2 regions of the Vitreimonas sp. genome follow, and region 1 is predicted to be linked to the other one. Evidence: riboswitches for the same ligand, from Rfam matches in the RefSeq annotation. Region 1 holds a riboswitch; the other holds the start of a gene.
What was found. Region 1 has a riboswitch for cobalamin ahead of VF769_RS16170 (ABC transporter substrate-binding protein). Riboswitches for the same ligand answer to the same signal wherever they lie in the genome.
Positions count from the first base shown of each region.

Region 2: linked by a shared signal. The riboswitch ahead of VF769_RS02685 (TonB-dependent receptor plug domain-containing protein) and the one ahead of VF769_RS16170 (ABC transporter substrate-binding protein) in region 1 are both predicted to bind cobalamin.

Region 1 is NZ_DASVYD010000069.1:3,960-9,891, forward strand. Features, by position in the region: gene VF769_RS16155 (long-chain-acyl-CoA synthetase) at 1-1,362, shown strand, start outside; gene VF769_RS16160 (ABC transporter ATP-binding protein) at 1,359-2,123, opposite strand; gene VF769_RS16165 (iron ABC transporter permease) at 2,120-3,085, opposite strand; gene VF769_RS16170 (ABC transporter substrate-binding protein) at 3,082-3,888, opposite strand; cobalamin riboswitch at 3,915-4,108, opposite strand; gene VF769_RS16175 (hypothetical protein) at 4,133-4,363, opposite strand; gene VF769_RS16180 (hypothetical protein) at 4,469-4,948, opposite strand; gene pnp (polyribonucleotide nucleotidyltransferase) at 5,399-5,932, opposite strand, start outside.
Region 2 is NZ_DASVYD010000014.1:110,726-116,657, reverse strand. Features, by position in the region: gene VF769_RS02710 (hypothetical protein) at 1-107, opposite strand, end outside; gene VF769_RS02705 (metalloregulator ArsR/SmtB family transcription factor) at 281-607, shown strand; gene VF769_RS02700 (SRPBCC domain-containing protein) at 604-1,023, shown strand; gene VF769_RS02695 (hypothetical protein) at 1,028-1,240, shown strand; gene VF769_RS02690 (DUF1801 domain-containing protein) at 1,254-1,727, shown strand; gene VF769_RS02685 (TonB-dependent receptor plug domain-containing protein) at 1,779-3,653, opposite strand; cobalamin riboswitch at 3,793-3,994, opposite strand; gene tuf (elongation factor Tu) at 4,137-5,327, shown strand; gene VF769_RS02675 (GIN domain-containing protein) at 5,461-5,932, shown strand, end outside.

The DNA of each region.
Region 1 (5,932 bases):
CTCCGGGCCGGCCTCGCCCGCCCGCTCACCTATTGGGTGATCGACGCCGCCAGCGCACTCGGCGAAAACCAGCGCGCGCTTGATTTGAAAGAACCGCGCAACGCCCCCGAACGCCCCGCCGCCGCGCGCCGCGCCGGCCTCACCGCCAAGGACGTCGCGCTTTATATCTTCACCTCCGGCACCACCGGCATGCCGAAAGCCGCGAAGATCACCCACATGCGCGCCGAGCTCTATATGCGCAGTTTTGCGGCGGCCACGGGCGCGACAGCGGACGACAGAATCTATTGCGTGCTGCCGCTCTATCACGCCACGGGCGGGCTTTGCGGCGTGGGCGCGGCCTTGCTGAAGGGCGGCACGGTAGTGCTGCGGCGCAAATTCTCGACGACGCATTTCTGGGACGACGTCGCCGATAATGCATGCACCATGTTCGTCTATATTGGCGAGCTATGCCGCTATCTGGTGAACGCCGATGCGCATCCGAAAGAGCGTGCGCATCGCCTACGCCTGGGTTTCGGAAATGGTCTGCGTCCGGAAGTGTGGACCGAGTTCCAACAACGCTTCAACGTGCCGCGCATTCTCGAATTCTACGGCTCGACCGAAGGCAACGTGTCGATGTTCAATTTCGACGGTCATGCCGGCGCCATTGGCCGGGTGCCGCCTTATCTGAAGCGCAATTTCGCGGTGCGTCTTGTCAAATTCGACGTCGAAGCTGAAATGCCGGTGCGTGACGCAAACGGCCTCTGCGTGCTCGCCGATCTCGGCGAGCCCGGAGAAGCCGTCGGGCTGATTAAGGATGACGCCCGCCACAATTACACGGGCTATGCCGACAAAGCCGCGTCAGAAAAGAAAATCCTGCGCGACGTCATGGAAAAGGGCGACGCTTGGTTCCGCACCGGCGATCTGATGCGTCAGGATAAGGACGGCTATTTCTACTTCGTCGATCGCATCGGCGACACCTTCCGCTGGAAGGGCGAAAACGTCTCCACCACCGAAGTGGCGCAAGTGATCGCGCGCTTCAAAGGGGTCGAGGAAGCGAACGTCTATGGCGTCGCCGTCGGCAAGCTCGACGGCCGCGCCGGCATGGCGGCCATCACGCCCGGCGAAGGCTTTGAGCTTGGCAATCTCCGTGGCTTCCTCGCGCGCGAATTACCGGCCTATGCGCGTCCGATCTTCATCCGCATCCAGCCTGCGATCGAAACCACAGGCACATTCAAGTATCGCAAGGTCGATCTCGTGCGCGATGGCTTCGATCCGCACAAAAGCGAACACGAAATCTGGTTCGATCACCCGGAACTGCAGGACTATGTCCGCGTCACGCCGGAGCTGTACGCGCAAATCCAAGCCGGCGCGTTCAAGCTCTAGCGGAACAGCGCGACGTAAGATTCGCCAATGCGTTCGAGCCGACCCGGCCTGCCATAAGCCGCTTCCAGCGCGTCGCGTGTCAGCGCCTTCTCTGGCTCGCCTTCGGTCAGCACGCGTCCCTCATGCATGAGCACCACGCGGCGCGCGACGCTTGCGGCGAGTCCGATGTCATGAGTCGAAAACACAACAGCCCCATTCTTCGCGGCATGCGCGCGAAGAATTTCGGCCACCGCCAGTGCTTGCGCCGGATCGAGCCCCGCACTGGGTTCGTCCAGCATCAACAAAGGGGCATGCTGCGCCAGGGCCCGCGCCAAGTGCGCACGCGCTTTTTCGCCGCCGGAGATTTCATCCATGCCGCGCGCACGAAGCGTGTTCAATCCACACGCTTCGATCGCCGCATCGACAGCTTCTTGATCTTCCGCGCCCAATCGATCGGGCGCGGCGCCATGCGCGAAACGCCCGAGCGCGACCAAGGCTTCCACACTGATCGGCCAGATCGATTGCGGCCGTTGCGGCAGATAGGCGACGCGCAGGGCCCGTTCGCGATTGGTGAGTTTCGCGGGATCGGCGCCGCCCAACGCGCGTGCGCCTGCGGCTGGTATCAGCCCCAGCGCGGCGCGCATCAGCGTCGTTTTGCCCGCGCCGTTTGGACCGAGCAGCGCAATGATTTCGCCACGCTGCACTCTGAGCGATACGCCGTTCAGCGCGTGCGTTGCACGCAATTTCACGCTGATCTTGTCGAGCTCCAGCAGCGCGCTCATCCATCGCCTCCCCGCGACGCAAGACGCGCGGCGATCAGCGCGAACACTGGTCCGCCGATCAGCGCCGCGGCGACGCCGAGCTTAAGTTCCGTATCCGTTGGCAAGAGGCGCACTGCGATATCCGCGCAGACCAACATGACGCCCCCGGCCAAGGCGCTCGGCAAAAGCAAGCGGGCCGGATCGTGACCGGCGACAGCGCGGACAAAATGCGGCGCGGCGATGCCGACGAAGCCGATAATCCCCGCCACGGCCGTTGCGCCGCCAGTGCAAGCGGCGGCGCCGAGCACAACGAGGCTGCGGGTTCGCGTGATATTGGCGCCGATCGCCGCGGCGGCTTCTTCGCCAAGCGTCAAAGCTTGCAGCCCACGTGCGGCGGCGAAGATGAAGCCGGCGCCGATGAGGAAGAGCACGCCGACGAGCGCGACATGTTCATAGGAGCGGGCTTCAACCGAGCCGAGCGTCCAATTCACCAAGTCCGCCAGCGCGCCGGGATTGGGGGCAAGGTTCAAGGCCAGCGCAATGAGCCCACCCGCGAAACTGGAAAGGCCCACGCCAATCAAAGCCAAACTCGCCGGGCCTCGCGCCGCCCAACCCATAGCGACCACAACAAGCGACGCGCCAAGCGCAAACAGCACCGCGAGCGCCGGCGCGAACGTGGCGAAGCCGAAGGCGAACGCAATCACAGCGCCGAGCGCGGCAAATCCTGATAGGCCGAGCACGCCGGCATCGGCCAACGGATTGCGCAGCAAACCCTGCAAAGCAGCGCCTGCCAAGCCGAGCGCGGCGCCGACCAGCCAAGCCGCGAGCGCGCGTGGCAAGCGAATGTCCCAAATGATCGTGCGCGTGGCTTCATCGTCGGCGAATGGCGTGGCGAGCGGCGTCGGCCCCAGCCAAAGGGCCGCGAACAGCGCCGCGAGACTCAATGCGACGAGCGCAAGATTTGTGCGAAGCGCCGCGCTCATGGCGTGCGCAAGGCGGCGGCGATCGCTTCAGCCGCATCGATCGCGTACCAGGCTTCGCACGAAATCGCGGCAGCCGGCAGATCGATCGTGCGCGCCTCCGCGAGCGCGCGTTGCACGGCCGGATGACGCGCGGGCGACCAGGCGTTCACAGCGCTGCGGCCGGTATCGAAGAAGCCCAACGCGATCAAAGCGGGCGGCGTCGTGATCATGCGCTCAAGCGGCAGCACGGTCCAGCTGGCGTCCGTGCGCACGTTGCGACCGCCCGCGCTTCGGATCACATCATCCATCAACACGCCCGAGCCCGGCACGCCGCCGTACGAAGAGAGATACATCACGGGTGGGCGTTGGCGCGGCGCGTGGACTTGCAGACGCGCGAGTCGAATATCGAGATCGCGCGCGATGACCTGGCCGCGATCCGCATGCCCGAACGCGCGGGCGGCGCCGATCACATCTTCGCGGGCTTGCGCGAAGGTGGGCGTGTCGCCGACTTGGAGCACAGGAATGCCGAAGCGCGCATAAACTTGCTCGGCGTCCCACGGCCCGCCCCAATTTCGGACGACGAGATCGGGACGCAGCGCCAGCACTTCTTCAAGCGTGCCGCGCGTTTGGCGAATGCCGTGGGCGCGGGCGCGGAAATAGGAATCGTCACGCTGCGAGCCGCGCGAGAGCGCCGCGATCTGATCGCGATCGGCGAGCGCCAGCACGAATTGGTCGGCGCAATAATCCAGCGACACAATGCGACGCGGTTCGGCCGCGGCGGGCCACGCACAAACAAGCGCTAACGCGCAGAGAACCCAACGCACATGACCTCCTTCGGCCCCATCCCGGACCAAGAGCTTTCATGTCGGCAGGTCTTCTGGCTTCGCGGGTCGTTGTTCTTTGGCCCCTTCCCGGTGATCCTTTGACCGGATCGCCAGTGGTTTTGGCCTCGAACTCGCCGCTTACAGCTGCGGGCGCAGCCGCGGATTTGCACCGCGTTCCCTTTTGATCCCCGCTGAGGGAACCGACCCTGTGTCGATACAGGACCGGCGCTCACGTGGCAAATGCCTACCCCTCGTCCGGTAATTGCGCATCGCGCAGGATCGCCTCGATCTGGGCTGCGTCTTCCTCCCGCCCCAGCAGACGCCAGCCGTGCTCCATCATGCTCGGGTCGAAATCCGCCATGAGCACGTTGAAATCCGGCATCAGCGTCTCGATGCCTTCGCTGCGCAGCAGCGATTGCGCGATAATCGCTTCCGGCCGCGAGGCGAAGCGCGCGACGATAATGAGCGCGGACATGGCATGAGCTTAGCGCGAATCCGGTCCGCTTTGTGACCAAGAATGGCTATTCGGAGCGCCTACGCCCGCCCTCGTGCGAAGTTCGCGCGCATTGTCAACCAAAAGCTATTGAAGGGTTCGAAGGCCCCGCATGAGAGCTGCGGCCTCCGATTCCGGCATCGCTGCGACGCTTGCGAAAAAACTTGCTACGGCTCTGCAATACTGAGCTTCTCGACCAACTAGCGAAGCGGATGGCGCTAAGAGGCCGACATCGTCGCCAACGTTGTGTCGCACGCCATCCAGCGCCCGACCAATCGCGATCTCCAACTCCGCGCCGGTAAGCGTACGTCGTTCGATTGAGGTGTCTGCGCGAAAGGCTTCCGTCAACACATCCAACTCGCGCCGCAACAATGGCTCGCTCAAATACGGCGTGACATCGCCAAACGCACCACCATTGAACATCGGATGACATATCTGTGGTCGCGACGCCGCCAGCTCCGCATATTCATCGCGTGCAATTCTTGCGGTTTCGACTGCGCTGGCGTCATCCAGATATCTCACGCGTCCGGTGGCGGCGCCCAATAGGCCCACTCGAAGGTCGTTCACCGCCTCATCACGGCTCTGCCCCTCGCGGAGCGCCCTTGAAACGCCGTCGATGAACCTCGAAAACGTCTCTGGCTCCGCATCGCGCCACGCTGACGCAAGAGCGCCTATTCTCTCGTCACTCAACATTTCAGCCTCCACGCGTGAGGGTGACGACTGGTAACTGCTAAAGACGGCACCTGCGACTTGCGCACCGACAATGGCAAAGGCGATTGGCAGCCACCTACTAGCGCGCCAACCAGCCGACTCTGGCTTCAGGGCTCTGTCAACGAGCGCGCCTATCAACGAGCCAAGCAACGCCGAAAGCCCACCAGCAACGCCGGCTACTCCAACTTGCGTCCAATCCATGTGCCGCTCCCGATTTTGCCCATGTATCCAAATCCGCGCGGCGCCAAAAACAAAAAAGCCCGCCGCTTGCGCGACGGGCTTTCGTATTGCGTTTTCGCTTGAGGCTTAGTCGCCCGAGCTTTCGCGGCGCGGACGGCGATCACGATCGCCGCGGTCGCGACGCGGGCCGCGGTCGCCGCGCTCACCACGATCGCCGCGCGGGCCTTTGTCTTCGGCCTCTTCGCCGAGCTCGGCGGTGAGGTCAGCGCCGGTGGCTTGGTCGACGACCTTCATCGAGAGGCGCACCTTGCCGCGATCGTCGAAGCCCAAGAGCTTCACCTTCACGGTGTCGCCTTCCTTCACGACGTCGCCCGGCTTTTCCACGCGCTCACGCGCGAGTTGGGAGACGTGAACGAGGCCGTCCTTGGCGCCGAAGAAGTTCACGAAGGCGCCGAATTCCATCACCTTCACGACCTTGCCTTCGTAGATCTGGCCGACTTCCGGTTCGGACGTCAGCGACTTGATCCACTTGATGGCGGCTTCGATCGAGTCGGCATTGGCCGATGCGACCTTCACCGTGCCGTCGTCTTCGACGTTCACCTTGGCGCCGGTCTTTTCCACGATTTCGCGGATGACCTTGCCGCCGGTGCCGATCACGTC
Region 2 (5,932 bases), on a different contig from region 1:
TGCTCCAGCAAGACGCTCCAAACCAAAATCAGAGCGCGGCGCGCCCAGGTGACGAACCTGGCGAGTGTGAACGCTCGGATTGGGGTTGGAGGGAGGGCTGGCTTCATGCGCCCCAGTATCGGCTCTGCCTGGACCGGTTGAATTGAAACGGCGGCCAGCCATGGAACGTCCGGCAATTCGCCAGCTTCGGCGCTGGATTAGCGTGGCGAACCCCTCATTCCGGGTTCCTGGTTGACGACATATAGCTCTGCAGTTATGAGTGGCTCATAGCTGGTGAGTTATGAATCGGACCGACCACGACATCCTGTTTCGCACCCTCGCCGACCCGACCCGCCGGGCGTTGTTTGAGCGCTTGTGTCGGGACGGAGAACAGAGTGTGGGGGCGCTCACAGCACAGGCGGGCGTTTCGCAGCCGGCCGTGTCCAAGCATTTGGGCGTGCTCAAGCAAGCTGGTCTGGTGCGCGACCGGCATGAGGGTCGTCAGACGCATTACAGCGCGACCCCCGCAGCGCTCGCGCCGCTGGTCGATTGGACCCGCGAAATGGCCGGCTTCTGGGAAGGCCGCTTCGATCAACTCGATAATTTGCTCAAGAGGATGGACCAATGAGCGAGACAAAAACCGTCACCATCGAGCGCGAGTTCGCGCATCCGCCCGAGAAGCTGTGGCGCGCGCTGACGCAGCCGCATTTGATCTCCGAATGGCTGATGAAGAACGACTTCAAGCTTGAACTCGGCCACCGCTTCACGCTGCGTGGCGAGTGGGGCGGAGTGCTGGATTGCGAAGTGCTGGAGATCGAGCCGCACAAGACGCTCGCCTATACGTGGAATTTCGAACACGAGGACGCCGCTTACGCGCTGCAAAGCACGGTGACGTTTACGCTCACGCCGACGCGCACGGGCACGCATCTGCGTATGGAGCAGGCGGGGTTCCGTTCAGATCAGAAGCAAGCCTTTGGCGGCGCGCATGCCGGCTGGAAGCAATTCTTCGACAAGCTCGACGGCGTTCTGGCGCAAGCGGAGTAGGGCGATGAGCAAATGGATTCGACAATTTCACCGTTGGGTGTCGATCGCGTTCACGCTGGGCGTGATCGTCAATACGGTCGTCATTTTCACGAGCGACGGTGAGCCGGCGTACTGGATCTATCTGCTGGCGCTGATCCCACTCTTCCTGCTGTTGTTTAGCGGGCTCTATCTGTTTGCCCTGCCCTATGTCGCCAAATTGCGGCGCGTGAGCGGCTAGGAGCACGCACGCGATGGCGAAGACCAAGAAGACCGCGAAGAAGAAAGCCGCGACGCCGCGTAAAATTGCCGCGAAGAAGTCACCCGCGCCCAAGCTGCTTTCTGGCGGCAATCCTCAGATCGCCAAAGGCTATGGCGACGAGCCTGTGCAGGCGTACATCGCGGCGATGCCGGGCTGGAAGAGTGCGGTCGGCAAACGGATCGATGCGCTGATCGTGCGGGCGTTGCCGGGCGTGAAGAAGGCGGTGAAGTGGAATTCGCCGTTCTATGGCGTGGAGGAGGGGCGTTGGTTTTTGAGCCTGCACGTGTTTACGCGCTACGTGAAAATCGCCTTCTTTGACGGCGCATCGCTTGATCCCATGCCGCCAGGCGCGTCGAAGCAGAAGAAGGTGCGCTATCTCGACATCCACGAAGGCGACGAATTGGACGAGAAGCAATTCATTGCGTGGGTCAAGCAGGCCGGCAAATTGCCCGGCGAGCGGATGTGACCGTGATAAACAAAAAAGGGCCGCTGCGACAGCGGCCCTTTCCAGTGGCGCTTAGGGCGTCACGCGGATGCCGACGAGGAGACTCGCTGGCGCGCCGGCGAAGCCGTTGACTGGTTCATAGGTTTCGTCGAGCACATTGTCGGCGGCGATGTAGAGCTTCACCTCGTCATTGACGGCCCACGCGGCGGACGCACGTAAGATGTCATAAGATTCGACTTCGGCCGTGCCGGCCCAGAACCCGAAATCATCGTACGTCGTGTCCAGGCGCGAACCGATCTGGCGCCAGGAGATTTGACCGCTGAAGGCGCCGCGCTCGGCGGCGAGCGTTGCACTCCAGGACTCCTCCGGGCGACGCGCCAGTGCAACGCCGGTGGCGGCGTTGACCGCGTCGGTGTTGGCGTAGCTTGCGCGCGCGGTGAGCCAATCGGTCGGACGCAACGCGATGCGCGCTTCGGCGTACGCGATCTCGGCGCGGTCGACATTGCCGTAGGCAAAGCCGGCGAAGCCGATTAGATCCTCGATCTCGCTCGCGCGATAGAGCGCGCCGAGTTCGAGCCCCTCCGTTTGGCCGAACAGCGCAAAGCGCGCGTCGCCGCCGATTTCCCAAGTCTCGGCGCGCTCCGGATCAAGCGCCGCGTTGCCGTAGAAGGGCACGAAGCGTTCGAACAAGGACGGGGCGCGATAAGATGTGCCGTAGGATGCATAGAGGCGCGCGGCCTCGCCGATCGGATAGGCCGCGCCGGCGCGCCAGGTGAATTCTTCGCCGAAGCCGTCGAAATCATCTTGGCGAATAGCGGCAGTGACATCGAGCGGACCGAGCACGCCTTGGGTGGCGATATAAGCGCCCCAATGCTCCTGCTCGCCAGTGACGGGTGAGCCGAAGCTGACGGCTTCGATGTTCTCGTCCTCATTTTGCGCGCCGAGCAACAATGTCCATTCCGGCGTGATCGACCAGGTGGCGGAGAAGTCCGCGAAGTCGCGATCGCCATGATATTCGTCGCCAGCGACGCCGAAATCAGATGAAACGCGATCGGTTTCGAGCGCGCCGCCACTCAAGCGCAGCGACAGCGCGTCGCTCAGCGCCCAGCTCGCGCCGAGACGCCAAAGCGCGGTGTCGCTTTGGATTTCTGACCCTGGGTTTTCGGCGATATTGCCGAAGATGCCTGGATCATAATCGACGCGGGCTTCGCGCTGGCGCAGCAAGAGATCGACCGCGAGTGAATCCGTCAGCGCGTAATCGAACACGCCCGTCAGCGTGGTGATGTCGGCGCCGTCCTTTTCACCATCATGCGTGGCGATGCGTTCGGGGACGATGTCGTACCCCTCGCTGGTGTAGCCCTCGGCGTTCAACGCATAGCGGAAGCGGTCAAGCGTGCCGTCGGCGCCGGCATTGGCGGTCAGCGTATCAAAGGAGCCGCCGGCGATTTCGAGGCGCGGATTGAGCGCGCCCTCGCCGCCGCGACGCGGCAGTATGTTTACGACGCCGCCGAGTGCGCCCGAGCCGTAGAGCGCGCTGAGCGGGCCCTGCACGATCTCGATGCTGCGCGCGTCGCCCAGCGTATCCTGGCCGGCGTCGAACACGCTTTCGGGCGTGGAGGGATCGTCGATGCGCACGCCATCGAACAGAACCAAGGTGTGGTTCGATTCAAAGCCGCCGCTGAAGATCGATGTCTGTTGCCCGATCGGGCCGCTACGCGGGACTTGAAGTCCGGGCACGTCGGCCAGCGCTTGATCGAGCGAGATATCGCCGCGGACGCGGGCGTCGTCCACATCGATGACGACGGCGGCCGCCGGGAGGTTTTCGATCGCGATCGGCGCGGGGGCGCCGGTGACGACGATGAGGTCGTCGCTCTCCTGGGCGAAGGCGGGCTGGGCGGCGAGCGAGGCGGCCGCCAACAGGGCGGCCTTGGTGAGATAAAGGCGCATAGGTGCGTCCCCTTTTTGCAGACACGCCTCGTCCCCAAGGGCGCGTCGAACAGCGACAAGCGGGGCGCGGATCACGCGCGGGGCCGCCCGCGTCGCTGCTGCGGAGACTTCCGGTTCGACGGCTGATCCCGGCCGGGCGAACGAGCGACGTGCGGCGGCAGGTCTCCTGGCTCGCGGGTCTTTGCGGGTTCGCCGCCTTCCCAGCCCAAATGAGGCCAGTGGCGTTGGGCGAACCGCTCGCCGCTTACAGTTGCGGGCACAGCCATGGATTTGGGGGAGGCCCCCGCACCACGTTCCCTCTTAGCGTCCCCTGCGGGACGACCATCGCGTGTGCAGCAATAACCGCGATAGAACGGCGCGCCAAGACGTTAGAGGGCTTGACGCCTGTGGTGATGCGGCTAAAGACGCGCACCTTACGCGCGCGCTTTGGCTGGGCCTTAGCGCCCATCAGCATTTTGGACGCCGGAGAGACAGGACCTCACAATGGCCAAGGAAAAGTTTGAGCGGACTAAGCCGCACTGCAACATCGGTACGATTGGCCACGTCGATCACGGCAAGACGACGCTGACGGCCGCCATCACGATGGTTCTGGCCAAGAAGGGCGGCGCCAAGGCTATGGCGTACGCTGATATCGACGCCGCCCCGGAAGAGAAGGCCCGCGGCATCACCATCAACACCGCGCACGTCGAATACGAGACGGCCGACCGTCACTACGCGCACGTCGATTGCCCCGGCCACGCTGACTACGTGAAGAACATGATCACCGGCGCCGCCCAGATGGACGGCGCGATCCTGGTCGTGTCCGCCGCCGACGGCCCGATGCCGCAAACGCGTGAGCACATCCTGCTCGCCCGTCAGGTCGGCGTGCCGGCCCTGGTGGTGTTCATGAACAAAGTCGACATGGTCGATGACCCGGAACTGCTCGACCTCGTCGAAATGGAAGTCCGCGAACTGCTGTCGTCCTACGAATTCCCGGGCGACGACATTCCGATCGTGAAGGGCTCGGCCCTGGCCGCGGTTGAAGGCCGTGACGCCCCGATCGGCGAAGACGCCATCATGGCGCTCATGACCGCCGTCGACACCTATATCCCGCAGCCGGAGCGTCCGATCGACCAGCCGTTCCTGATGCCGGTTGAAGACGTGTTCTCGATCTCGGGCCGCGGCACGGTCGTGACGGGCCGCGTCGAGAAGGGCATTGTGAAGGTCGGCGACGAAATCGAAATCATCGGCATTCGTCCGACGACCAAGACGACCTGCACCGGCGTCGAAATGTTCCGCAAGCTGCTCGATCAGGGCCAAGCCGGCGACAATATCGGCGCGCTGCTGCGCGGCGTCGACCGTGAAGGCGTTGAGCGCGGCCAGGTTCTGGCCAAGCCGGGCTCGATCACGCCGCACAAGAAGTTCGAAGCCGAAATCTACGTGCTGACGAAGGAAGAAGGCGGCCGTCACACGCCGTTCTTCACCAACTACCGTCCGCAATTCTATTTCCGCACGACCGACGTGACCGGCATCGTTCAGTTGCCGGGCGGCGTCGAAATGGTCATGCCGGGCGACAACGTGAAGATCTCGGTTGAGCTGATCACCCCGATCGCCATGGACCAAGGCCTCCGCTTCGCCATCCGCGAAGGCGGCCGCACGGTCGGCTCGGGCGTCGTGGCCAAGATCGTCGAGTAATTTTCTCTTCAGGGGAAAAACGGAAGGGCCGCTCTTCGGAGCGGCCCTTTTGCTTTGGGACTTGCATCCGAGCCCCCTCCTGGGCGCATCTGGAGAGCAAAGGCGCCCGCGCTGGCGCGCGAGGGAGAAGCTGATGGAGCGGTTCGTTTTTGTCGCGGCGATCGTGATCGCGGTGATTTTCGGCATCAAAGCGCTGGTCGGCGACGGCGATTATGGCATCCACATCGGCGAGGGCATGGGAACCGCCGAGATCGTCTCCACGGAGCCGGGGCGGCTTGAGCCGCAGACCTTCGCCGGCCAGACGCTGCGGGTCCGCCATCTGGTCGGGCGGGTCGTGGTCACGCCGGAGGACCGGAGCGACTTCTTGATCGAGATCGCAAGCCCGGGCGGCGTGCCCATGCCGACGGTGGAGGCGGAAGGCGATGTCGTGACGATTGATGGCCGCCTGCGCGGACGCATTCGCAGCTGCCAGGATGACGGCACGGCGACACTGGATGGTTACGACCCCATCACCTCCGACAATTTGCCGACGGTGACGATCCGGGCGCCGCGGGCGCTGGTGATGGATCGCGGCGGCGCGGGGACAACTGAGATCGCCGCCGCCG